DNA from 4 places in the Pseudomonas sp. Tof1 genome. Region 3 is predicted to be linked to each of the others. Evidence: predicted binding sites of a transcription regulator. Region 3 holds the regulator's gene; each other region holds the start of a gene.
What was found. The regulator FliA, encoded in region 3, starts transcription of late flagellar genes. The targets are predictions, from matches to a motif close to CTAAAGTTTNNNNNNNNNNNGCCGNTAA.
Positions count from the first base shown of each region.

Region 1 (5,840 bases), 3.4 Mb from region 3:
TTGACCGGCATTGATGAGATTGAATGTGTCACGCCTGACCTCAATGGCGTGCCGCGGGGCAAGGTGATGACCGCCGAGGGTTTCCTGGAGGGGCGACGTTTGCAACTGGCGCGCGGGGTGCTGCTGCAGTGCATCATGGGCGGCTATCCACCGGCGCGTTTCTACGGCAGCGATGATGGCGACCTGGCCCTGACGGCCGACCCGCGGCAGATCCACCGCCTGCCGTGGAGTCAGCAACCCCGTGCATTGGCGATCTGTGACGCGGACGAATTGACCGGGGAAAGCTCCTGCCTGTCGACCCGTGGCCAGCTCAAGGCGATCATCGCTCGCTATGCGGCACGTGGCCTGGCGCCAGTGGTGGCGACCGAACTGGAGTTCTTCGTCTTCGCGCCCAATACCGATCCGACTCAGCCGTTCCAGCCGCCTGTCGGCCTCGACGGGCGGCGCGAGGAGGGGCATTCGGCCTTCAGCGTCAGTTCCAACAATGGTTTGCGGCCGTTCTTCAGCGAGGTCTATGCAAGCATGGCGGCGCTGGGCCTGCCGCGCGATACCTTCATGCACGAGATGGGCGTCAGCCAGTTCGAGATCAACCTGTTGCACGGTGATCCGCTGTTGTTGGCCGACCAGACCTTCCTGTTCAAGCATCTGCTCAAGGAAGTGGCGCTCAAGCATGGCTTGAGCGTGGTATGCATGGCCAAGCCGTTGGCGAAGACCCCGGGCAGTTCGATGCATATCCACCAGAGCCTGGTGGACATCGGCAGCGGGAAAAATGTCTTCAGTGATGCCGCCGGCGAGCCTACCGCGATGTTTCATCATTTCATCGGCGGGCAGCAGGCGTGCATGGCGGATTTCACTGCGCTGTTCGCGCCGAACGTCAACTCCTACCAGCGCCTGTGCCATCCGTATGCGTCGCCCAACAACGCCTGCTGGTCCCATGACAACCGCGCGGCCGGCCTGCGGATTCCGGCCAGTTCGCCCGTGGCACGGCGTGTGGAAAACCGCCTGCCGGGAGCGGATGCCAACCCGTACCTGGCGATTGCGGCCAGCCTGGCCGCGGGCCTTTACGGTATCGAGCATGAGCTGGAGCCGACGCCGGCCATTCAGGGCGAGTTCGAGGTGCCGGACGCCCTGTCGCTGCCATGCACCCTGCACGCGGCACTGGAGCGCCTCAAGTGCAGCCAGCTGGCCAGGGAGCTGTTCGGCAGCGAGTTCATCGAAGGCTATATCGCGTCGAAAACCATGGAGCTGACCAGCTTCCTCGATGAAATCAGCCCCTGGGAACGCCGTGTTCTGGCGGCCCAGGCTTAGACGTAACTCCCGCTTCGGGCTATCTTCCGGGTAGCCCGAAACCTCATTCAAAGAGCCGCCAGGAACGTCAATGCGCCAAATCTGGAAATCCTTTAGAGCGCTTTATTTTGCCTCGCTGATGATGCTGATCGGTTCGGGCCTTCTGAGTACCTACCTTGCCCTGCGTCTGGCGGCCGACCATGTCGACGGCCTGTGGGTGGGCGCCCTGATGGCGGCCAACTACTTCGGCCTGGTGCTGGGCGGCAAGATCGGCCACCGGCTGATCGCCCGTGTCGGGCACATCCGCGCCTATGCCACATGTGCCGGGATCGTCGGTGCGGCGGTGCTGGGCCATGGACTGGTCAACTGGTTGCCGGCCTGGCTGTTGCTGCGGATGATCGTCGGCCTCGGAATGATGTGCCAGTACATGGTCATCGAGAGTTGGCTCAACGAACAGGCCGAGGCCAGGCAGCGTGGCGTGGTCTTCAGTGGCTACATGATCGCGTCCTATCTCGGACTGGTGCTTGGGCAACTGATCCTGGTCATGCATCCTGCCCTCGGTCCCGAGTTGCTGATGCTGGTCGCACTGTGCTTCGCATTGTGCCTGGTGCCGGTGGCCATGACCCGGCGGATTCACCCGGCCCCCTTGCATCCGGCGCCGCTGGAGCCGCGTTTCTTCATGAAGCGTGTGCCGCAGTCGCTGACCACGGTGCTGGGCGCGGGGATCATCGTCGGCTCGTTCTACGGTCTGGCGCCGCTCTACGCTTCCCAGCAGGGGCTTTCCACCGAGCAGGTCGGTCTGTTCATGGGGAGTTGCATCTTTGCCGGCTTTCTCGTGCAGTGGCCCCTGGGCTGGCTTTCCGACCGCTATGACCGGGCGGTGCTGATCCGCAGTGTCGCCATGCTGTTGATGCTGACGTCCCTGCCGCTGGCGATATTCTCCACGGCTCCATTGGAGGTGCTGTTCGTCGTCGGGTTCATGGTGTCGTTGCTGCAGTTCTGTCTGTATCCGTTGGCGGTGGCGTTCTCCAACGACCATATCGAGGGGGATCGGCGGGTCTCGCTGACCGCCATGCTGCTGGTGACCTATGGCGTCGGCGCGAGCATCGGGCCGCTGGCGGCGGGCGTGCTGATGAAGCTGTTCGGCAGCCAGATGCTCTATGCGTTCTTCAGCTTCTTCGCGCTCATCCTGGTGCTGCGCATCCGACCCAAGGCGGTGACCAATCTGCATCAGGTCGAGGATGCGCCGTTGCAGCACGTGGTCATGCCGGAGGCCATGTCGCCCCTCGGCGCGGCGCTCGACCCGCGGGTCGACGAACAGGTGGTGCTGGACCAGATGTGCGACAACCCGGCGGCAGCGCCATCGGTCGCGGATGTCGCGTCCACCGAGCCGGCGGCAGAGGCTGTTGCCGAAGTGGACGAGTCCGACCCTGAGCCGGCGCATAAGTCGAGCAACTGACAGTGTCGATAAAAAAACGGGCCGCCCTTATCAGGTGGCCCGTTTTTTGTGGGTGAAGGCAGCGTCAGACTCAGTAGTCGTCGTCCTTGTCGAAACGCCGTGCTTCACGTTGCAGTTGGTAGACGAAGCGCTCGACCTGGCGTTGTACCAGGCCGCTCATGTTGTGGAAGCGTACGCCGGCGAAGGTGGTGTTGATCCTTTCCTCGAAGTGCAGATGGCGCAGTTCCACCGGAGCGGTCATGGGGCCGAAGGGCAGGGCGGCGATAAAACGCTCGTAGACCTGGCCCAGTTGCAGGCGATCGGAAATATCGCCGTCGAAGCGCAGCTTGCAGCCGCTGGCGGAGATATCCAGCAGTTTGCCGTTGATCGGTGCCTTGAGCTTGTCGCCACCCAGTTCGATGTTGACCAGTGCGGTGAGTTTCAGGGCGGCGCGGAAGGCGTTGCGACGCTGATGGTAGACCACCTCGGCCGGCATCGAGCCACGGTAGCAACCGTTGGTCTCGTCGACGGTCATTGGCTGGGGTTGTTCCCAGGTGATGCGTACACCGTCGTGGAAGCCTTCGACGCGGAACGGTTCACCCGCTGCCAGGAAGCGTTCACCGTCGCGTGGCATCATTTCGTCCAGGGCCAGGGTGCCCGCATCCCGGTCGACATCGATCACGAAACTCTGGAAACGCTGGCTGCGTTCATGGAACGTGATGATCAACGGGTCATGGCTATCCTGCAGCATCCGCAGGTTGGCGGAAATTTCCAGAGGCGTGGTTAGCACCTTCGGTGGCTGCGGAGCATCATCCGCGCTTGGGGCATTGGACACGGTTCATCAATCTCCAGACAAAATACGACTACACGCAAAAGCCAGCATTTTGCCAGCATGTTACGCGCCTTGAACAGAGCGCGCAGCAGTTTGGGTTCAAGCCTGACTCAGCGGGCGTTGCTTCGCAAGCCTCGCCGTCGAGCCGCGGGCATCATAAAGTGCGGGAGGCTCGCCGCCGGTCAGGATCTTCAACTGGTTTGCGGTCGTCGCTTGCTGAACCTGGATGTTGCGCCCATTGAGTTCATTGGCGGCCTGGCAATCGGCCAGGATGCGGGTGAGTTCTTCGCTCTGGCTCAGCAGTTCGCCGCCCACGCTCGACTGTGCCGCCAGTTGTTCCAGGCCGGAGCGGTTGGCGGGCAGGTTGAGACTGGCGAGAATCTGGCTGCGCTTGCGGCCATGCTGTTCCAGCAGAATGATCAGCGCCTGCTTGCGCGCCAGAATATCTTCCAGCTCGACCATGTTGCGACCATGGAGCGCCAGGGACTCGGCGCGCAACAGCTCGAGCAGATCTTGAGCTGGAGCAAAATCTTCGGTGATCAGTTGCAGTAGAGTGGTGTCTTGCATGGCTGGCCTTGGGTTTTAAGCGTCCAAAAGCCTCGCGCCGGCAGGTGCCTAGCGCTGGGCTTCGAAGTTGAGCAGTTTGCTGGCGACGCGGTTGCTGTCGACCTTGTAGCTGCCATCCGCGATCGCCTGTTTCAACTCGGCCACACGGGCGCTGTTGACTACGGGCTGCTGCTGCAGCTTGTCAGTGATCTTTTGCAACTGCTGAGCCTCATTGCTGAGGTGTACCGATTCCCCGCTCTGGCCGACCGCTTCGGTCTGGCTGTTCACCGCCGAGGATTTGCCGCTGCTGTCGGCTTCCTTGTTGGCGCTGGTGCGCGTGCTGCCTGTCAATGACGGGGCGTTATTCAAACGACTGAAATCGATGACCATGATAAAAAACCTCTGGGTATTTGGACGCTTGCCTTGTTTTCGGCCATACCCGGAAAAACTTTAGCCTCATCTGAAAATGAGTCTGCATCTAGGCTGTAGCCCTGTCTGGGCCACAGTTTAGGAAAAGTGGCGGCCTGGCGCCAGTGAATGCGAGGTGGCCTTATCGATCTATAAAGCCACCTCTACCTGGCCGGGGGCGGTGACGCGAGCCTTGATGACCCGCTGCGAATTGAGGTTCTTGATCCGGATCTGCTCGTTCAGGCCGCCGTTGGAGAGGGCTTCGCCCGGCATCTTGACCACCAGGCCGCCGCTCGTTGCGCTGATGACCACCTGATCGCCCTTGCGCACCACTTCCGCCTGTTCCAGGTGGACCAGGGTGACGACCTGGTCCATGACCATTGGTCGGACAAGTTTCTGCCCGATGGCCTGGTCCGGTGACGTCAGGAAGCCCTGGTTGATCAGGCTGATATCCCGCTCGCGCAACGCCACGTCGCCTGGCTCGATGATCCCGGCGCGCTTGAGCGGGCGGGTGGTCACCACCACATCGCGATACAACTTGACCTGGGCCGGGACGAACACGGTCCATGGCGAGCTGCCTTCGCAGCGGATTTTCACCGTGACCCGGCCGATCGGTGTCGCCGGGCTTTCCAGGCTGGCTGTCAATTCCTTGTCGCAGGCGGCCATGCGCAGGCGCGGGTCCAACTGGTTGACCTGGATCTCGTAGCGCCCTTCGGTTTGACTGGTGGCCAGATAGTCTTCTACCGTGAACTCAAGAAAGCCTTGGGTCACGCCGATAAGCTGATCAGGCAGGGTCGCCGATTCCGCAAGAGCAGGGTTGCTCGGGTTCAGGCAGCATAAAACGGACACCACCGCGAGCAATCTGCGGTACTGTGATGTCAGGCGTCGAAAAAATGTCGTTTGTGCTTTCATAACGGTATAAAAAGCAAGGCTCGTGCCGTTTGTTCCTGAGTGGGCGTCGGATGATGAGGCTTTGATCAGAGAGGGCAGTCATGGCTGGTGTGATGGATTCGGTGAACCAGCGTACGCAACTGGTGGGGCAGAATCGCCTTGAGCTGCTGTTGTTCCGTCTCGACGGCCAGCAGCTCTACGGGATCAACGTGTTCAAGGTGCGCGAGGTGCTGCAATGCCCCAAGCTGACCTTGATGCCCAAGTCCAATCCGGTGGTGTGCGGTGTGGCGAACATTCGTGGGGCTACCATCCCGATCCTCGATCTGGCGATGGCCACGGGGGCCGGTGCACTCAAGGATCAGAGTAATCCGTTCGTGATCATTACGGAGTACAACACCAAGACCCAGGGGTTTTTGGTGAAGTCGGTGGAGCGCATCG
Region 1 covers NZ_AP024344.1:5,473,529-5,479,368, reverse strand. Annotated here, with positions in the region: gene ACZ5KU_RS24580 (glutamine synthetase family protein) at 67-1,308, shown strand; gene ACZ5KU_RS24575 (MFS transporter) at 1,379-2,746, shown strand; gene ACZ5KU_RS24570 (flagellar brake protein) at 2,817-3,560, opposite strand; gene ACZ5KU_RS24565 (flagella synthesis protein FlgN) at 3,657-4,124, opposite strand; gene flgM (flagellar biosynthesis anti-sigma factor FlgM) at 4,173-4,493, opposite strand; gene flgA (flagellar basal body P-ring formation chaperone FlgA) at 4,662-5,423, opposite strand; gene ACZ5KU_RS24550 (chemotaxis protein CheV) at 5,504-5,840, shown strand, end outside.
Region 1: flgM (flagellar biosynthesis anti-sigma factor FlgM) is a predicted target of FliA. The motif match lies at 4,530-4,557, and genes of this name have one in related genera.

Region 2 (5,840 bases), 3.1 Mb from region 3:
GCTAGATTCAAGGCTCTGCTTGTACCACCCGGCCCGTGCCGTGCGGGCCTCAAGGAGTCATTCATGTCATCTCTCGATAGCCTGAAAACCCTTAGAACCCTGCAGGTGGGCGCCAAGACCTACCACTATTTCAGCCTGCCGGAGGCCGCCCGCGCACTGGGCGACCTGGACAGGCTGCCGATGTCGCTCAAGGTCCTGCTGGAAAACCTGCTGCGCTGGGAGGACGGCAAGACCGTCACCGACACAGACATCAAGGCCCTCGCCGCCTGGCTGCAGACGCGCGGTTCCGATCGGGAAATCCAGTACCGCCCGGCCCGGGTGCTGATGCAGGACTTCACCGGCGTGCCAGCAGTGGTCGACCTGGCCGCCATGCGCGCCGCCGTGGCCAAGGCCGGCGGCGATCCGCAGCGGATCAACCCGCTGTCGCCGGTCGACCTGGTGATCGACCACTCGGTGATGGTCGACCGGTTCGCCAGCCCCGCGGCCTTCGGCGAGAACGTCGATATCGAGATGCAGCGCAACGGCGAGCGTTACGCCTTCCTGCGCTGGGGCCAGAACGCCTTCGACAATTTCAGCGTGGTGCCGCCGGGCACCGGGATCTGCCACCAGGTGAACCTCGAATACCTCGGCCGCACGGTCTGGACCCGTGACGAGGACGGCCGCACCTATGCCTTCCCCGACACCCTGGTCGGCACCGACTCCCACACCACCATGATCAACGGCCTCGGTGTACTCGGCTGGGGCGTGGGTGGCATCGAGGCGGAGGCGGCGATGCTCGGCCAGCCGGTGTCGATGCTGATTCCCGAGGTGATCGGCTTCAAGCTGACCGGCAAGCTCAAGGAAGGTATCACCGCCACCGACCTGGTATTGACCGTCACCCAGATGCTGCGCAAGAAAGGCGTGGTCGGCAAGTTCGTCGAATTCTACGGCGACGGCCTGGCCGAACTGCCTCTGGCGGACCGGGCGACCATCGCCAACATGGCCCCGGAATACGGGGCCACCTGCGGTTTCTTCCCGGTCGACGAGGTCACCCTGGAGTACCTGCGCCTGTCCGGCCGCCCCGCCGCTACCGTCGATCTGGTGGAGGCCTACAGCAAGGCCCAGGGGCTGTGGCGCCTGCCGGGTCAGGAACCGCTGTTCAGCGACAGCCTGGAACTGGACATGGGCAGCGTCGAAGCCAGCCTGGCCGGGCCCAAGCGCCCGCAGGACCGGGTACCGCTGCCCAAGGTGGCACAGGCCTTCAGCGACTTCATCGGCCTGCAGCTCAAGCCGGCCAGCAAGGAGGAGGGCCGCCTGGAAAGCGAGGGCGGTGGTGGCGTGGCGGTCGGCAATGCCGACCTGGTCGGCGGCGTGGACTACAGCTACGAAGGCCGGACCCATCGCCTCAAGGACGGTGCCGTGGTGATCGCCGCCATCACCTCCTGCACCAACACCTCCAACCCCAGCGTGATGATGGCCGCCGGGTTGCTGGCGAAAAAAGCCGTGGAAAAGGGCCTCAAGCGCCAACCCTGGGTCAAGAGTTCCCTGGCGCCCGGCTCCAAGGTGGTGACCGACTACTACCAGGCCGCCGGCCTGAGCCGCTACCTCGATGAGCTGGGCTTCGCGCTGGTCGGCTACGGCTGCACCACCTGCATCGGCAACTCCGGGCCGCTGCCGGACCCGATCGAGAAGGCCATCCAGCAATCGGACCTGACCGTCGCCTCGGTGCTCTCGGGCAACCGCAACTTCGAGGGCCGGGTGCATCCGCTGGTCAAGACCAACTGGCTGGCCTCGCCACCGCTGGTGGTGGCCTACGCCCTGGCCGGCAGCGTGCGCATCGATCTCAGCCGTGAGCCGCTGGGCACCGGCAGCGATGGCCAGCCGGTGTACCTGCGCGATATCTGGCCGAGCCAGAAGGAAATCGCCGATGCCGTGGCCCGGGTCGACACCGACATGTTTCACAAGGAATACGCCGAAGTGTTCGCCGGTGACGCCCAGTGGCAGGCCATCGAGGTGCCGCAGGCCGCCACCTATGCCTGGCAGGCCGATTCGACCTATATCCAGCACCCGCCGTTCTTCGACGGCATCGACGGCCCGCTGCCGCTGATCGAGGACATCCGGGACGCCCGGGTGCTGGCATTGCTGGGGGATTCGGTGACCACCGACCACATCTCCCCCGCCGGCAACATCAAGGTCGACAGCCCGGCCGGACGCTACCTGCGCGATCAGGGCGTGGAGCCACGGGACTTCAACTCCTACGGCTCACGGCGCGGCAACCATGAGGTGATGATGCGTGGCACCTTCGCCAACATCCGTATTCGCAACGAGATGCTGGGCGGCGAGGAAGGCGGCAATACCTTGCATATCCCTTCGGGGGAAAGGCTGGCGATCTACGATGCCGCCATGCGCTACCAGGCCGAGGGTACGCCGCTGGTGGTGATCGCCGGCCAGGAATACGGCACCGGCTCCAGCCGCGACTGGGCGGCCAAGGGTACCAACCTGCTGGGGGTCAAGGCAGTGATCGCCGAGAGCTTCGAACGCATCCACCGTTCCAACCTGGTGGGCATGGGTGTGCTGCCGCTGCAGTTTCCGGCCGGGCAAAACCGCAAGACCTTGCAACTGACCGGCAAGGAAACCCTGAGTATCGAAGGCCTGGGCGGCGCCCCGTTGCAACCGCGCATGAACCTCAGGCTGGTCATCAAGGGTGAAGATGGCCGGTCGCGCGAGATCGAAGTGCTGTGCCGCATCGACACGCTCAATGAAGTCGAATACTTCAAGTCGGGAGGCATCCTGCATTACGTTCTGCGGCAGTTGATCGCCGCCTGAGGACTGCGAAGGCAACATTTGGAAAAACACTGGCCTGGCCAGTGTTTTTTCATTGGTCAGGAGGGGCGGGGCACGGGTTATCATGACCCGCCCTGCCCGCCTGACATACAAGGAGTTGCATGTCCGTCCTGCCCTGGCCTTATCTGGCCCTGCTTTCCCTGGGTTATGCACTGGCCTTGAGCGTCGGCCAGTTGGGCCTGCCCAGCCTGTTCACCTTCGCCCTGCTGCTCATCAGCGGCGCGGCCGTCCTGCAGACCTGCAGCCGCGTGGCCGGTTATCTGGGACATGGCCTGTTCGTGCTGCTGGCCGTCGCGCTGGCCCTGCACTGGCTGCCGGGCTTCCAGAACGGCCGGGTGATCAACGCCCTGCGCCTGACCCCGGAGGCCGTGCCGTTCACCCTCTACCTCAATCTGGATAAACCGCTGATCGGCTTCTGGCTGCTGCTGGTCTGTCCCTGGCTGGTCAATCGCCGTACGCCGGGACGCGTGCTGCTCAGTGCGACCAGCGCCTGGGCCATGACCTCGCTGCTCGCCCTGGGGTGCGCCTGCCTGTTGGGCATCGTCAACTGGGCGCCGAAATGGCCCGAGCAAGGTGGCTGGTGGCTGCTGAACAACCTGCTGCTGGTGAGCCTGGTCGAGGAAATCCTGTTTCGTGGCTATATTCAGGGCGGGCTGAGCCGCTGTTTCAAATCCTTTCCACGGGGCGAAACCCTGGCCTTACTGGGGGCTGCGCTGATTTTCGGGCTGGCGCACGCCGGTGCGGGCTGGCAATGGGTGCTGCTGGCGACACTGGCTGGCATCGGCTATGGTCTGGCCTATCGCTATGGGGGCCTGGCCGCAGCCGTCCTGGCCCATGTCGCGCTTAATAGCGTGCACTTCGTATTCTTTACTTATCCGATGTTGCAACCGTGATAACAAGAACGAAAGTACCAACTGGTACTTTCGTTCTATGAAAAGCCGGATGAACGGCTGAACTCGTTAATTTCCAGCGTGTTCGACTCGTATTCAAGGACGAGTGCGAGTACGCAAGAGCCAAATTGTGAAACGGTCATGAAAGTTGAAAAATATATTTAATATTTCCCCTGTCATGCCGACAACCTGTCAAAGCCTTGCGGATTGAAAAACCATGCGGAATAACCAACCCATTACCCAACGTGAACGCACCTTTCCCGCTCAGCAACGGTTGATTTCCACTACCAATGCCAAAGGCGTGATCACCTACTGCAACGACGCGTTCGTCGAAATCAGTGGGTTCTCCCGTGACGAACTGATCGGCGCCCCGCACAACCTGGTGCGGCACCCGGATGTTCCGACGGCGGTGTTCGAGCACATGTGGAACACTCTGAAACAAGGCCTGCCATGGATGGGCATTGTCAAGAATCGCTGCAAGAGCGGTGACCATTACTGGGTCAACGCCTATGTGACACCCGTCTTCGAAGGCAACCAGGTGGTTGGCTACGAATCGGTGCGGGTCAAGCCCACCGCCGAACAGGTCCGCCGGGCCGAAGCGCTGTACCTGCGCATCAACCAGGGCAAGTCGGCGATTCCACGCCGGGACAAGTGGCTGCCGATCGTCCAGGACTGGCTGCCCTTCATCCTGGTCAGCCAGGTCAGCTTCCTGATCGGCGTGTGGCTCAACTCCCACTGGGGCTTCGCTCTTGCCGCCGCGCTCTCGGTACCGCTCGGCCTGCTGGGCCTGAGCTGGCAGCAACGCGGCCTCAAGCGCCTGCTGCGCCTGGCCGAGCAGACCACCTCGGACCCGCTGATCGCCCAGATGTACACCGACAGCCGCGGCGCCCAGGCTCGCCTGGAAATGTCGATCCTCAGCCAGGAAGCGCGTCTGAAAACCTGCCTGACCCGCCTGCAGGACACCGCCGAGCACCTCAACGCCCAGGCCAGGCAGTCCGACGACCTGGCCCAGAAGAGCTCCAGCGGCCTCGATCGCCAGCGCCAGGAAACCGAGCAGGTGGCGACCGCCGTCAACCAGATGGCGGCCACTACCCAGGAAGTCGCCAGCCACGTCCAGCGCACGGCCGACGCCACCCAGGAAGCCAACCGCCTGACCAGTCGCGGCCGCGATATCGCCGGAGAAACCCGCGAAGCCATCGAGCGGTTGTCGGTGGTGGTCGGTGAAACCGGCGGTACCGTGACCCAACTGGCCAAGGACAGCGATGAAATCGGCGGCGTGGTCGACGTGATCAAGGGCATCGCCGACCAGACCAACCTGCTGGCACTGAACGCTGCCATCGAAGCGGCCCGTGCCGGCGAGATGGGCCGCGGTTTCGCGGTGGTGGCCGACGAGGTGCGCCAACTGGCGCAACGCACCAGCGAATCCACCGGGCAGATCCACGCCCTGATCGCCAAGCTGCAACAGACCGCCAACACCGCCGTGCAGACCATGGACGCCGGCCATCGCCAGGCCCAGGAAGGCGTGGCACGGGTACTGGAAGCTGACGAGGCACTGGTGGGGATCAGCGAAGCGGTGGCCAATATCACCGACATGACCACCCAGATCGCCGCCGCGACCGAGGAGCAGAGCTCGGTGGCCGAGGAGATCAGCCGCAACATCAGCACCATCGCGCAACTGGCGGACCAGACTTCGGAGCAGGCGCACAACTCGGCGCAACTGAGCGAGGAACTGACCCACACGGCCCATACGCAATATTCGCTGGTGGAGCGTTTCAACCGATAGTTTCAAGTAAAATAGAGAAGACCCGATGACCGAAAGGCATCGGGTTTTTTATTGCCCGCAATAACATTAAATAGTTCTCTTTTATAAGTAAGAAATTTCCTCAAAGAAACAAACTTGGCACTTACAGAAAAACTACATACCAAACAAAAAATTCAAAACCCTTGACAACACCCAAGACTTAATATTCGTTGAGTACCTGGCACTATATCGCATAACCAACTGATAGCGTTTCAGACCTGAATGCATTATTTGCCAAAAGCACACGTATCGGCGCAGAACTCTCAAAACAATCTGTAACGCGTCTGATCGTGGGAAATGCCTGACAACACTCAATCAGATAAAAG
Region 2 covers NZ_AP024344.1:4,972,532-4,978,371, forward strand. Annotated here, with positions in the region: gene acnA (aconitate hydratase AcnA) at 64-2,805, shown strand; gene ACZ5KU_RS22180 (CPBP family intramembrane glutamic endopeptidase) at 2,925-3,716, shown strand; gene ACZ5KU_RS22185 (methyl-accepting chemotaxis protein) at 3,931-5,496, shown strand.
Region 2: ACZ5KU_RS22185 (methyl-accepting chemotaxis protein) is a predicted target of FliA. The motif match lies at 3,874-3,901, and genes of this name have one in related genera.

Region 3 (5,840 bases):
GGCGATCTTGGTCTTCACCACGTCCATGCCGACGCCGCGGCCGGACACGTCGGAGATCTCGGTCTTGGTCGAGAAACCCGGGGCGAAGATCAGGTTGAAGCAGTCGGTCTCGCTCAGGCGATCCGCCGCATCCTTGTCCATCAGGCCCTTCTTCACGGCGATGCTGCGCAGCACGTCGGCATCCATGCCCTTGCCGTCATCGGAGATCGACAGCAGGATGTGGTCGCCTTCCTGTTCGGCCGAAAGCACCACCCGGCCACTGCGCGGCTTGCCCATCGCTTCGCGGTCGGCCGGCTCTTCGATACCGTGGTCGACCGAGTTGCGCACCAGGTGGACCAGCGGGTCGGCCAGTGCCTCGACGAGGTTCTTGTCGAGGTCGGTTTCCTCACCCACCAGTTCCAGGTTGATCTCTTTCTTCAACTGCCGGGCCAGGTCACGGACCAGGCGCGGGAAGCGGCCGAAGACTTTCTTGATCGGCTGCATGCGGGTCTTCATCACCGCGGTCTGCAGGTCGGCGGTCACCACATCGAGGTTGGACACCGCCTTGGACATGGCCTCGTCGCCGCTGTTGAGCCCCAGGCGCACCAGGCGGTTACGCACCAGCACCAGCTCGCCGACCATGTTCATGATCTCGTCCAGGCGCGCGGTGTCGACCCGCACCGTGGTTTCCGCTTCACTGGCAGCCGGCTTGTCGCCTGCGCCCGCGGCGGCTGGTGCCGGGGCACGGGCCGGAGCCGGGGCCGCTGCGGCGGCAGCCGGTGCGGGGGCCGCTTTCGCCGCTGGCGCCGGTGAGGCCGCAGCCGCTGCCGCCGGAGCCTTGGCGGCCGGGGCGGAAGTGGCCGAGGCAGCGGCCGGTGCAGAGACGGCGGCCGGCTTGGCGACGGCCGGCGCGGCGGCACTGGCCGCCACATCGGTGAACTTGCCCTTGCCGTGCAGTTCGTCGAGCAGGGACTCGAACTCCTGATCGGTGATCAGGTCGCTGCCGGAGGCACCGGTCACTTCCGCGGCCTGGGCCGCCGCCGCAGCGGTGTCGATCCCCTCGACCTTGAACGTGCCCTTGCCATGCAACTGATCGAGCAGGGCTTCGAATTCGTCGTCGGTAATGTCGCCGCTGTCAGGCTGCTCACCGGCCGCCTCGGCGGTCGGTGCCTGGGCCGAAGCCGCCACAGCGTCGGGCGCGAACTGGCCCTTGCCATGCAACTGGTCGAGCAGGGACTCGAACTCGGCATCGGTGATTTCATCGCTCTCGGCCTCGCCTTCGCTGGCGGCTTGTGGCGCATCGGCCTTGCCACCGTCGAGGGAGTCGAGCAACTGTTCGAATTCATTGTCGGTGATGTCACCGGACGGGCTTTCGGCGACCGCTTCGGCCACCGGTTCCGGCTCGGCTGCCGCGACCTCGGCCACGGGCTCCGGCGCCGGTTCGGCACCGGCGGGTTCCGCCAGGCGCGACAGGGCCGCCAGCAGCTCCGGGGTCGCTGGAGTGATCGGGCTGCGCTCGCGCACCTGGCCGAACATGCCGTTGACCGCATCGAGCGCTTCCAGGACCACGTCCATCAGCTCGGCGTCGACGCGACGCTCACCCTTGCGCAGGATGTCGAACACGTTCTCGGCGATGTGACAGCACTCCACCAGCTCGTTGAGCTGAAGGAAGCCGGCGCCCCCTTTTACAGTGTGAAAACCGCGAAAGATGGCATTGAGCAGGTCCGCATCGTCCGGCCGGCTTTCCAGCTCGACCAGTTGTTCGGACAGTTGCTCAAGAATCTCGCCGGCCTCAACCAGGAAATCCTGAAGGATCTCTTCATCGGCGCCGAAGCTCATGTGTATGGGTGCTCCTAGAATCCAAGGCTGGAAAGCAAATCGTCGACATCGTCCTGGCCGGACACAACGTCTTCACGTTTATCGGCATGAATCTGCGGACCTTCACCCTTTGCCATTTGTTTTTGTGGATCTTTTTGCGCAAGGATCGCTTCACGGTCATGTTCGATGCCGGCAAAGCGATCCACATGGCTGGCCATCAGCACCAGCTTGAGCAGGTTGCTCTCGACCTCGGTGACCATCTGCGTGACGCGCTTGATCACCTGGCCGGTCAGATCCTGATAATCCTGGGCCAGCAGGATGTCGTTGAGCTCGCTCGAAACCGCCTGGGTTTCCTGCTCGCTGCGCGTCAGAAAACTGTCGACCCGGCGGGCCAACGCACGGAATTCCTCGGCACCGACCTCGCGCCGCATGAACCGCCCCCAGTCGGCGCTCAGCGCCTTGGCCTCGTCATTCAGGCCATTGATCCGCGGGGTCGCGCTCTCCACCAGATCCATGGTGCGGTTGGCCGCAGCCTCGGTCAGCCTGACCACATAGGACAGGCGCTCGGTGGCATCGGTGATCTGCGAGACTTCCTCGGCTTGCGGCATGGTGGGATCGATCTGGAAATTGACGATCGCACTGTGCAGCTCGCGGGTCAGCTTGCCGACTTCCAGATACAAGCCGCGGTCACGGGCCTGGTTCAGCTCATGGATCATTTGCACGGCGTCGCCGAAGCGGCCTTTTTCAAGGCTTTCGACCAGCTCACGAGCATGTTTTTTCAGGGTCGATTCAAAATCGCCCAGAGAGGATTCGTAGTGCTCCATAGCGCCCCCGTGGCGGACTTCATCAACCGATGCGTTCGAAGATCTTCTCGATCTTCTCTTTCAACGCCTGGGCAGTGAATGGTTTGACCACATAGCCGTTCACACCGGCCTGTGCGGCCTCGATGATCTGCTCGCGCTTGGCCTCGGCCGTTACCATCAGGACCGGCAGGTGCTTGAGCTTCTCGTCGGCACGCACGTGGCGCAGCAGATCGATGCCGGTCATGCCGGGCATGTTCCAGTCGGTGACCAGAAAGTCGATGCTGCCACTGTTCAGCACCGGAATGGCGGTAGTACCGTCATCGGCCTCGACAGTGTTGGTGAACCCGAGATCACGCAACAGGTTCTTGATGATCCGCCGCATCGTTGAAAAGTCATCAACAATGAGGATTTTCATGTTCTTGTTCAATTCGACCTCCAAGCAGTCTTAAACGCGTTTCAGCACCTGGACGCGCTGTTAAATCAATTCGGCACAACACTCGACAAGGCTCTGTACCCTACTGCATGGAAACCACAACCGGCCGAGCCGCCGATACACCGTCACACGCTGCATCGGTCTCGTTCGCAGTGTCCCCACACACTGCCCCGTCAACGCGCTCGCCACTCTCCCAAACGCCCCCGCAAACGGGCTGCGCACTGGCTATGCAACTGGCTGACCCGTGATTCGCTGACCCCCAGGACCTCACCGATTTCCTTGAGGTTCAGCTCCTCGTCGTAGTACAGCGACAACACCAGCCGCTCACGCTCCGGCAAATTGGCGATCGCGTCCGCCAGTGCGGCCTGGAAGCGTTCATCCTCCAGATCGCGCGACGGTTCGAGATGAGCACTCGCGCCATCCTCATGCAACCCTTCATGTTCGCCGTCCTGCAACAGGTCGTCGAAACTGAACAGGCGGCTGCCCAAGGTATCATTCAAAATCCCGTAATAATCATCGAGACTCAACTGGAGTTCGGCTGCAACTTCATGATCTTTAGCGTCGCGACCGGTTTTCGCTTCAATTGCGCGGATTGCGTCACTGACCATGCGGGTGTTGCGGTGTACCGAACGGGGTGCCCAGTCGCCCTTGCGCACCTCGTCGAGCATCGCGCCACGAATGCGGATACCGGCATAGGTCTCGAAACTCGCGCCCTTGCCCGAGTCGTACTTGGTCGAAACCTCGAGCAGGCCGATCATCCCGGCCTGGATCAGGTCCTCGACCTGAACACTGGCCGGCAGCCGTGCCAGCAGGTGATAGGCGATGCGCTTGACCAGCGGCGCGTATCGCTCGATCAATTCATACTGGCTGTCACGCGAAGACTTGGAATACATGCGATAGCCACTTGCAGTCATAGCACCGGTCCCGCACTCGTTTGAAGTACCAGACGTTCGACGAAGAACTCCAGGTGCCCCCGCGGGTTGGCGGGCAACGGCCAGGTGTCGACCTTCTGCGCGATGGCCTTGAACGCCAGGGCACATTTCGAACGTGGGAAGGCTTCGTAGACCGCACGCTGCTTCTGCACGGCCTTGCGAACGCATTCGTCGTAGGGAACGGCGCCGACGTATTGTAGGGCCACGTCAAGGAAGCGGTCCGTGACCTTGGTCAACTTGGCGAACAGGTTGCGCCCTTCCTGCGGGCTCTGGGCCATGTTGGCCAGCACCCGGAAACGATTCATGCCGTAGTCGCGGTTGAGCAGCTTGATCAGCGCGTAGGCGTCGGTGATCGAGGTCGGCTCGTCGCAGACCACCAGGAGCACTTCCTGGGCCGCGCGGACAAAACTGACCACCGAGTCACCAATACCCGCAGCGGTGTCGATCACCAGCACGTCGAGATTGTCGCCGATATCGCTGAACGCCTGGATCAGGCCGGCATGCTGGGCCGGATTGAGATTGACCATGCTCTGGGTGCCTGAGGCCGCCGGCACGATACGGATCCCGCCAGGCCCCTGCAGCAGCACATCGCGCAACTCGCAGCGGCCCTCGATCACATCGGCCAGGGTCCGTTTCGGGGTCAGCCCCAGCAGAACGTCGACATTCGCCAGGCCCAGGTCGGCATCCAGCAGCATGACACGCCGGCCAAGCTCAGCCAGCGCCAGGGACAAGTTCACTGACACGTTAGTCTTCCCGACGCCACCCTTGCCGCCGGTCACCGCAATCACCTGTACGGGATGCATGCTACCCATGTTCTCTTCTTACCTTGTCTTGCGTAGACGGAAGGCCACATAACTGGCTGCGCGCTCCCGAGGGAGACTAATGCCTGGCAGACCATCGATGTAGATGCGTTGCAACGTCTTCATGGTTACCTCACCCCACTCGTTTGGAGGGGCTGTGGTAGATGTCAGCGAACATATCGGCCATGGCCTCTTCGCTGGGTTCTTCCTGCATCTGCACACTCACCGCCCGGCTCACCAGCTGGTGACGGCGTGGCAGATGCAGATCGTCCGGGATCCGCGGGCCATCGGTCAGATAGGCCACCGGCAGTTCATGGCTGATGGCCAGGCTCAGCACTTCGCCGAGGCTTGCCGTCTCGTCCAGTTTGGTCAGGATGCAACCGGCCAGGCCACAGCGCTTGTAGCTATGGTAGGCGGCGGTGAGCACCTGCTTCTGGCTGGTGGTGGCCAGGACCAGATAGTTCTTCGCCTTGATCCCGCGACCGGCCAGGCTTTCCAGCTGCATGCGCAAGGCCGGGTCGCTGGCCTGCAGGCCGGCGGTGTCGATCAGCACCACGCGCTTGCGCAGCAGCGGATCGAGGGCCTGTGCCAGGGACTGGCCGGGGTCGACATGGGTCACGGAGACATTGAGAATCCGCCCCAGCGTCTTGAGCTGCTCCTGGGCGCCAATGCGGAAGCTGTCCATGCTTACCAGCGCGATATTCTGTGCGCCGTACTTGAGTACGTAGCGTGCGGCCAGCTTGGCCAGGGTCGTGGTCTTGCCCATGCCGGCCGGGCCGACCATGGCGATCACCCCGCCCTCTTCCAGCGGTTCGATCTCGGGCGTGACGATCATGCGTGCCAGGTGCGCCAGCAGCATGCGCCAGGCCTGGCGTGGGTCCTGGATGTCGGTGATCAGTGCCAGCAGGTCGCGCGACAGCGGCCCGGACAGGCCGATGCGCTGCAGGCGTCGCCACAGGTTGGCCTGCTCCGGCTGGCGCCCCTGCAACTGGTTCCAGGCCAGCGAGCCGAGCTGGACTTCCAGCAGTTCACGCAGGCCGTTGAGCTCCGAGCGCATCGACTCGAAAACCCGCTG
Region 3 covers NZ_AP024344.1:1,837,299-1,843,138, reverse strand. Annotated here, with positions in the region: gene ACZ5KU_RS08545 (chemotaxis protein CheA) at 1-1,818, opposite strand, end outside; gene ACZ5KU_RS08540 (protein phosphatase CheZ) at 1,833-2,621, opposite strand; gene ACZ5KU_RS08535 (chemotaxis response regulator CheY) at 2,644-3,015, opposite strand; gene fliA (RNA polymerase sigma factor FliA) at 3,207-3,947, opposite strand; gene fleN (flagellar synthesis regulator FleN) at 3,944-4,777, opposite strand; gene flhF (flagellar biosynthesis protein FlhF) at 4,899-5,840, opposite strand, start outside.

Region 4 (5,840 bases), 1.2 Mb from region 3:
ATCGAGTTGGAATAATCCTACTTGCGAAGCCAATAAATGATTAGCCGCTCAAAATGCGATAGATTGTCCTACCCATAGAACGACCGGAACTTCACACCATGCAAGACCTCAACGATCTCTACTACTTCGCCAAGGTCGTGGAAGCCGGTGGTTTCGCCGCCGCCGGGCGCCTGCTGGGGATTCCCAAGTCCCGGCTGTCGCGGCGGATCGCCGAACTGGAAGAGCGCCTGGGCGCCCGCCTGCTGCAGCGCACCACCCGACAGTTGAAGCTGACCGCGGTGGGCGAACGTTACCTGCGCCATTGTCAGGCCATGCTGCTGGAGGCGGAGATGGCCGACGAGGCCGTGGCCAGCATGTCCAGCGAACCTCGTGGACGGCTGCGGGTGTCGTGCCCGATCGGCCTGGCCCAGGTGTTCATGCCCCGGGTGATTGCCAGCTTCCTGGCGGCGCACCCGCTGGTGCAACTGGAGGTGGTGATGGTCAACCGTCGGGTCGATCTGGTCACCGAAGGCATCGACGTCGCTCTGCGGGTTCGTGAACATGGCGACGAGGACCCGTCGCTGGTCACGCGGCGACTGCGCCAGGCCCAGACCTTCATGCTCGCCACCCCGGCCTTTCTGCAGCAGCACCCGATCGACAGCGTCGACGACCTGCTGAACGCCCCCGCCCTCGGCGCCCTGGAGGCCGACCGCCAGGTCCATCTCAGCCTGCTGGACGAACGCGGGCAGAAGCGCGAGCTGGCGCTCGAAGCCCGGCTGGGCGTGGACGACTTCATTGTCCGCAAGGCCTGCGCCCTCGCCGGCCTGGGCTTCACCGTGCTGCCCATGCTCTACTGCGAGGAAGAACTGGCCAATGGTACCTTCGTGCGCATCCTGCCCGAATGGTCACTGCCGGGCGGCTGGCTGCAGGCGGTCTACCCGCACCGTCGCGGGCTGCTGCCGGCCGTACGGGCGTGGATCGACCACCTGGCCGAAGCCTTCAGGGAATGTGGAGACAGAGCACTATGAAAGGAGCCAGCATGAACCAGGAGGCCGTCGCGCGCTTCTGCCTCGACCTGCCCGGCGCACGGGAAGACTACAAATGGGGCGGCGTCAGGGTGTTCTCGATCGCCGAGACCAAGATGTTCGCGCTGCTCAACCTGAGTGGCGACACACTGTCGCTCAAGGTTGGCAAGGAACTGTTCCTCGGTTATGTCGACCGCCCCGGAATCCGTCCCGCACCCTATCTGGCGCGGGCTTTCTGGATCAGCATGAACGCGCCCTACCCGCTGGGCGCCGAGGAACTGCAGGAGCTGCTGCGCCGTTCCCACCAACTGGTGGTCGCCAAGCTGCCCAAGCGCAGTCAGGTCGGCCTGCTGCTGTAGCGCTACCCTACAGAAAGGACAGATGCGCCAGGGTGGCGTCGAGAAACAGCCGATCGATCCAGAAAACCTGGTGCAGCAACACGATCAGCCAGAACACCACCTGGAACGACAGCTTGCGGGTTTTGTGCCGGAACGCCTGCTGGGCGATCAGTGCCCCCGGCCAGCCGCCCAGCAGCTCGACGCCATGCAGGACCTTCTCCGGTATGCGCCAGGCGTCATTGCGCGCCTTGCGCTTGTCGTTCCAGTACAGAACGAACGCCAACAGGCTGGCGCTGCCGTAGAGCCACAGCGGCCAACTCGTCCCGCTGCCCAGCCACAGGCGCAGCGCGCCGAAACCGGGCAAGACGCAGAGCAGCAGCCCCAGCAGCACCTTGAGCTTGAGCTGGCGGACCCGGCCCGTGGGCGCTGGCCGGCCATTGCCGGGAGTGTTCGGCTTGCTCATCCCTTGGTCGACCAGTCGACCCAACCGAACTGCCAGGTGGCCAGGATCACCAGGCCGAAGACGATCCGATACCAGGCAAACGCCGCGTAGCTGTGGCTGGCGATGAACTTCAGCAGGCCGCGCACGGCGATCATGGCGAACACGAAGGAAGTGACGAAGCCCACCGCGAACACCGGCAGGTCGGCCATCTGGAACTGATGGCGGAAACCATAACCGGAGTACACCGCGGCGGCGACCATGGTCGGCATGGCCAGGAAGAACGAGAACTCGGTGGCGGTCTTGCGCGACAGGCCGAACAGCAGGCCGCCGATGATGGTCGCACCGGAGCGGGAGGTTCCCGGAATCATCGCCAGGCACTGGGCGAAGCCGACTTTCAGGGCGTCCTGCCAGCGGATCTCATCCACCGTTTCGGCATGCACCGTGTGCTCGCGCCGCTCGGCCCAGAGGATGACCACACCACCCACCACCAGCGCCGAGGCCACGGTGATCGGGTTGAACAGGTAAGTGGCGATCACTTCCTTGAACAACACCCCGAGAATCACCGCCGGCATGAACGCCACCAGCAGGTTGAGGGTGAAACGCTGGGCACTGCGCTCCCTGGGCAGGTCCCGGACCACGGTGAAGACCTTCTGGCGAAACTCCCAGACCACCGCGAGGATCGCGGCCAACTGAATGATGATGTTGAAGGCGATTGCCCGTTCACCGCCAAAACCCAGCAGATCGGCCACGATGATCTGGTGGCCGGTGCTGGAAATCGGCAGGAATTCCGTCAGGCCCTCGACAATCCCCAGTATCAACGCCTGTGCGGCGGTCCAAAAATCCATCATTCCCCCTCAAGGCCCGCTCCCGCAGGCCCTACAAAAATCGAAAAGCGTGATTCGCCATCTCGGCGATCCACTGGCAAGCCTGCTGCGCAGTTCGTCGGCAAACCGTGAAAAATGCCTGAAAAATCAAACAGCAACTCAGGTTTGTCGAGATTGGGCCGAAATCCTATCAGACATGCCTGTTTATCGCTGCCTCGATAGTAGCCATAAGCATAGTGGGCACTGTGGGCTAAACCTGCTGGTATAAGCTGCATGACAGCAGGACAACAAGAAAAAAAGGAACGGTGGTCTTATGAATAGCTTGCGCAGTGTGTCGATCAGCCGACGCTTGTGGCTCATCCTGGTCCTGGCGGTAGCCATGCTGCTGACCCAGGGCCTGCTGATGCTCAAGCAGACCCATGACAACCTTTACCAGGCCAAGGCCCTGAAAACCCAGCACGTGGTCCAGACCGCCAGCGGCATCCTCGCCTACTACCAGGGGCTGGAAACCGCCGGCACCCTCAGCCGCGATGCCGCGCAGAAACAGGCGCTGAGCGTCATACGCGGGCTGCGTTACGACCAGAACGACTATTTCTGGATCAACGACCTGCGCCCGGTCATGGTCATGCACCCGGCCAACCCCAAGCTCGAGGGCCAGGACCTGTCCGGCATCAAGGACCCCGATGGCTATGCGCTGTTCAACGAGATGGTGATTCTGGCCAAGGCCAAGGGCCGCGGCATGATCGATTACCGCTGGCCGAAGCCGGGCGCCAGCGCTCCGGTGCAGAAAACCTCCTATGTGCAGTTGTTCGAGCCCTGGGGCTGGATCATCGGCTCAGGCGTGTACATCGACGATGTGCAGGCCGAGTTCTACGAGCAGGTGCGCAATGCCTCGCTGGTCGGCCTGGCGATTGCCGTGCTGGTGAGCGTGCTGGTCCTGCTGATCGGCCGCAGCATCGTCCATCCGCTGCGGGAAACGGTCCAGGCCATGGCCAACATCGCCAGCGGCGAAAGCGACCTGACCCGCACCCTCGATACCCACGGCCAGGACGAAGTGACCGAACTGGCCCGCCACTTCAACGCCTTCACCAGCAAGCTGCGTGGCGTGGTCAGCCAGTTGCAGGTTTCGGCCAGTGAACTCGGCCAATCCTCCAGCGACCTGGGTAACAGCGCCATCGAATCCCAGACCCGCAGTCAGCAGCAATCGCAGCAGATGGAAATGGTGGCCACGGCGATCAACGAGGTGACCTATGGCGTGCAGGATGTCGCCAAGAACGCCGAACAGGCCGCCAGCGAGGTGCGCGATGCCGAAGGCCAGGCCCGCCAGGGCCAGTTGAACATCGACAACAGCCTGCAGCAGATCGACCAGTTGTCCGCCACCATCGCCCAGGCGGTCGAGGTGATCCGCACCCTGGCGGCGGAAAGCACGCAGATCGGCAGTGTCCTGGAAGTGATCCGCGCCATCGCCGAGCAGACCAACCTGCTCGCCCTCAACGCCGCCATCGAGGCCGCACGGGCCGGTGAACAGGGCCGCGGCTTCGCCGTGGTGGCCGACGAGGTGCGCTTGCTGGCCCAGCGTACGCAGAAATCCACGGCGGAGATCCAGGCGATGATCGAACGTCTGCAGAATCACTCCGAAGCGGCGGTGAAAGTCATCGGCGACAGCAGCCGTGTCTCGCAGCAGACCATCGAACTGGCCGGGCTGGCCGGCGAAAGCCTGAATGCCATCAGCCAGGCGTTGCGCAACCTCAATGGCCTCAATGCCTCGATTGCCAGCGCCACCCTGCAACAGGCCCACGTGGTCGAGGAGATCAACCAGAACGTCACCGAGGCGGCGGGCCTATCCCACACCACTGCCCTGGCGGCCGAACAGTCGAGCACCGACAGCGACCGGCTCAAGGTGCTGAGCGAACAGCTCAACGGGTTGCTGCGCCAGTTCCGTATCTGACCGCAGAGCCTGTTCGCGGATCAGTCCGGCCCCGACAATTTTGCGGCGCACACAAGACCAGTGCTCACCGCGATGCCTTGTGGGGCCGGCGTCCAGGCTTATCCGCGAACAGGTCGCGGGAGAGAAGCGCAATCGCGCTGCGGCCCTCCCTTCTCCCTGCCACTCTGGGTACAATCCGCCCCTTTCCCTTCGATCCAGAGGTCTCCCATGTCCGGGCTTGAACTGTTCGCCGCCGCCCTCGGCGTGATCGCCGTCTGGCTGACGGTCAAACAGAATCCCTGGTGCTGGCCGATCGGCCTGGTCATGGTGCTGCTCTACAGCTGGATATTCTTCGATGTGAAGCTCTACTCGGACATGCTGCTGCAGGTGGTCTACGCCGTGCTGCAGCTCTATGGCTGGTGGCAATGGACCCGCGGCGGCATCGTGCACCAGGGCCGCGAGGTGTCCAGCCTTGGCCCGCAAGCCCTGCTGGGCGGCCTTGCCGTCGGTGCCTTGGGCAGCCTGCTGCTGGGCGCTGCCATGGCCACCTGGACCGACGCCGCACAACCCTGGCTCGATGCCGCACTGACCGCCTTCAGCCTGGTCGCACAGCTGTGGATGGCGCAGAAACGCATCCAGTGCTGGCCACTGTGGATCGCCGTCGATGTGATCTTCGTCGGCCTGTTCATCTACAAGGACCTGTACCTGACCGCCGCCCTCTATGGCCTGTTCACCCTGCTGGCCGTGCAGGGCTGGCGCGAATGGCGTACCGACCCGGCGTTGCAGGCATGAAGGTGGTGGTGCTGGCGGGCCCCGAATCCAGCGGCAAGAGCTGGCTCTGCGAGGCCCTGCAGGCACGCTTCGGCGGCCTGCTGGTGGGTGAATACGTGCGTCATTTCATCGAGCGGGAACAGCGCGACACCTGCCTGGCCGACATCCCCGCCATCGCCCGCGGCCAGTTGGCCTGGGAGGACGAGGCGCGGGCACGGCAGCCTTCGCTGCTGATTCTCGATACCCACCTGCTGAGCAACATCCTCTGGAGCCAGACCCTGTTAGGCGACTGCCCCGCCTGGCTCGAACCGGCCCTGCTCGCCCGGTATTACGACCTGCACCTGCTGCTCAGCCCCGACGGCGTCGAATGGACCGATGACGGTCAGCGCTGCCAGCCCGACCTGGAGGAACGCCGGGCGTTCTTCGAGGCCAGCCGGCAATGGCTGACCCGGCACCGGCAGACGGTCGAGGTGCTCGGCGGTGATTGGCAGCAAAGGCACCGCCAGGCCATGGGTGCGGTCGAGAAGCTGCTGG
Region 4 covers NZ_AP024344.1:3,048,542-3,054,381, reverse strand. Annotated here, with positions in the region: gene ACZ5KU_RS14030 (LysR substrate-binding domain-containing protein) at 99-1,007, shown strand; gene ACZ5KU_RS14025 (MmcQ/YjbR family DNA-binding protein) at 1,019-1,363, shown strand; gene ACZ5KU_RS14020 (DUF1294 domain-containing protein) at 1,371-1,805, opposite strand; gene ACZ5KU_RS14015 (undecaprenyl-diphosphate phosphatase) at 1,802-2,629, opposite strand; gene ACZ5KU_RS14010 (methyl-accepting chemotaxis protein) at 2,922-4,556, shown strand; gene pnuC (nicotinamide riboside transporter PnuC) at 4,764-5,327, shown strand; gene ACZ5KU_RS14000 (AAA family ATPase) at 5,324-5,840, shown strand, end outside.
Region 4: ACZ5KU_RS14010 (methyl-accepting chemotaxis protein) is a predicted target of FliA. The motif match lies at 2,767-2,794, and genes of this name have one in related genera.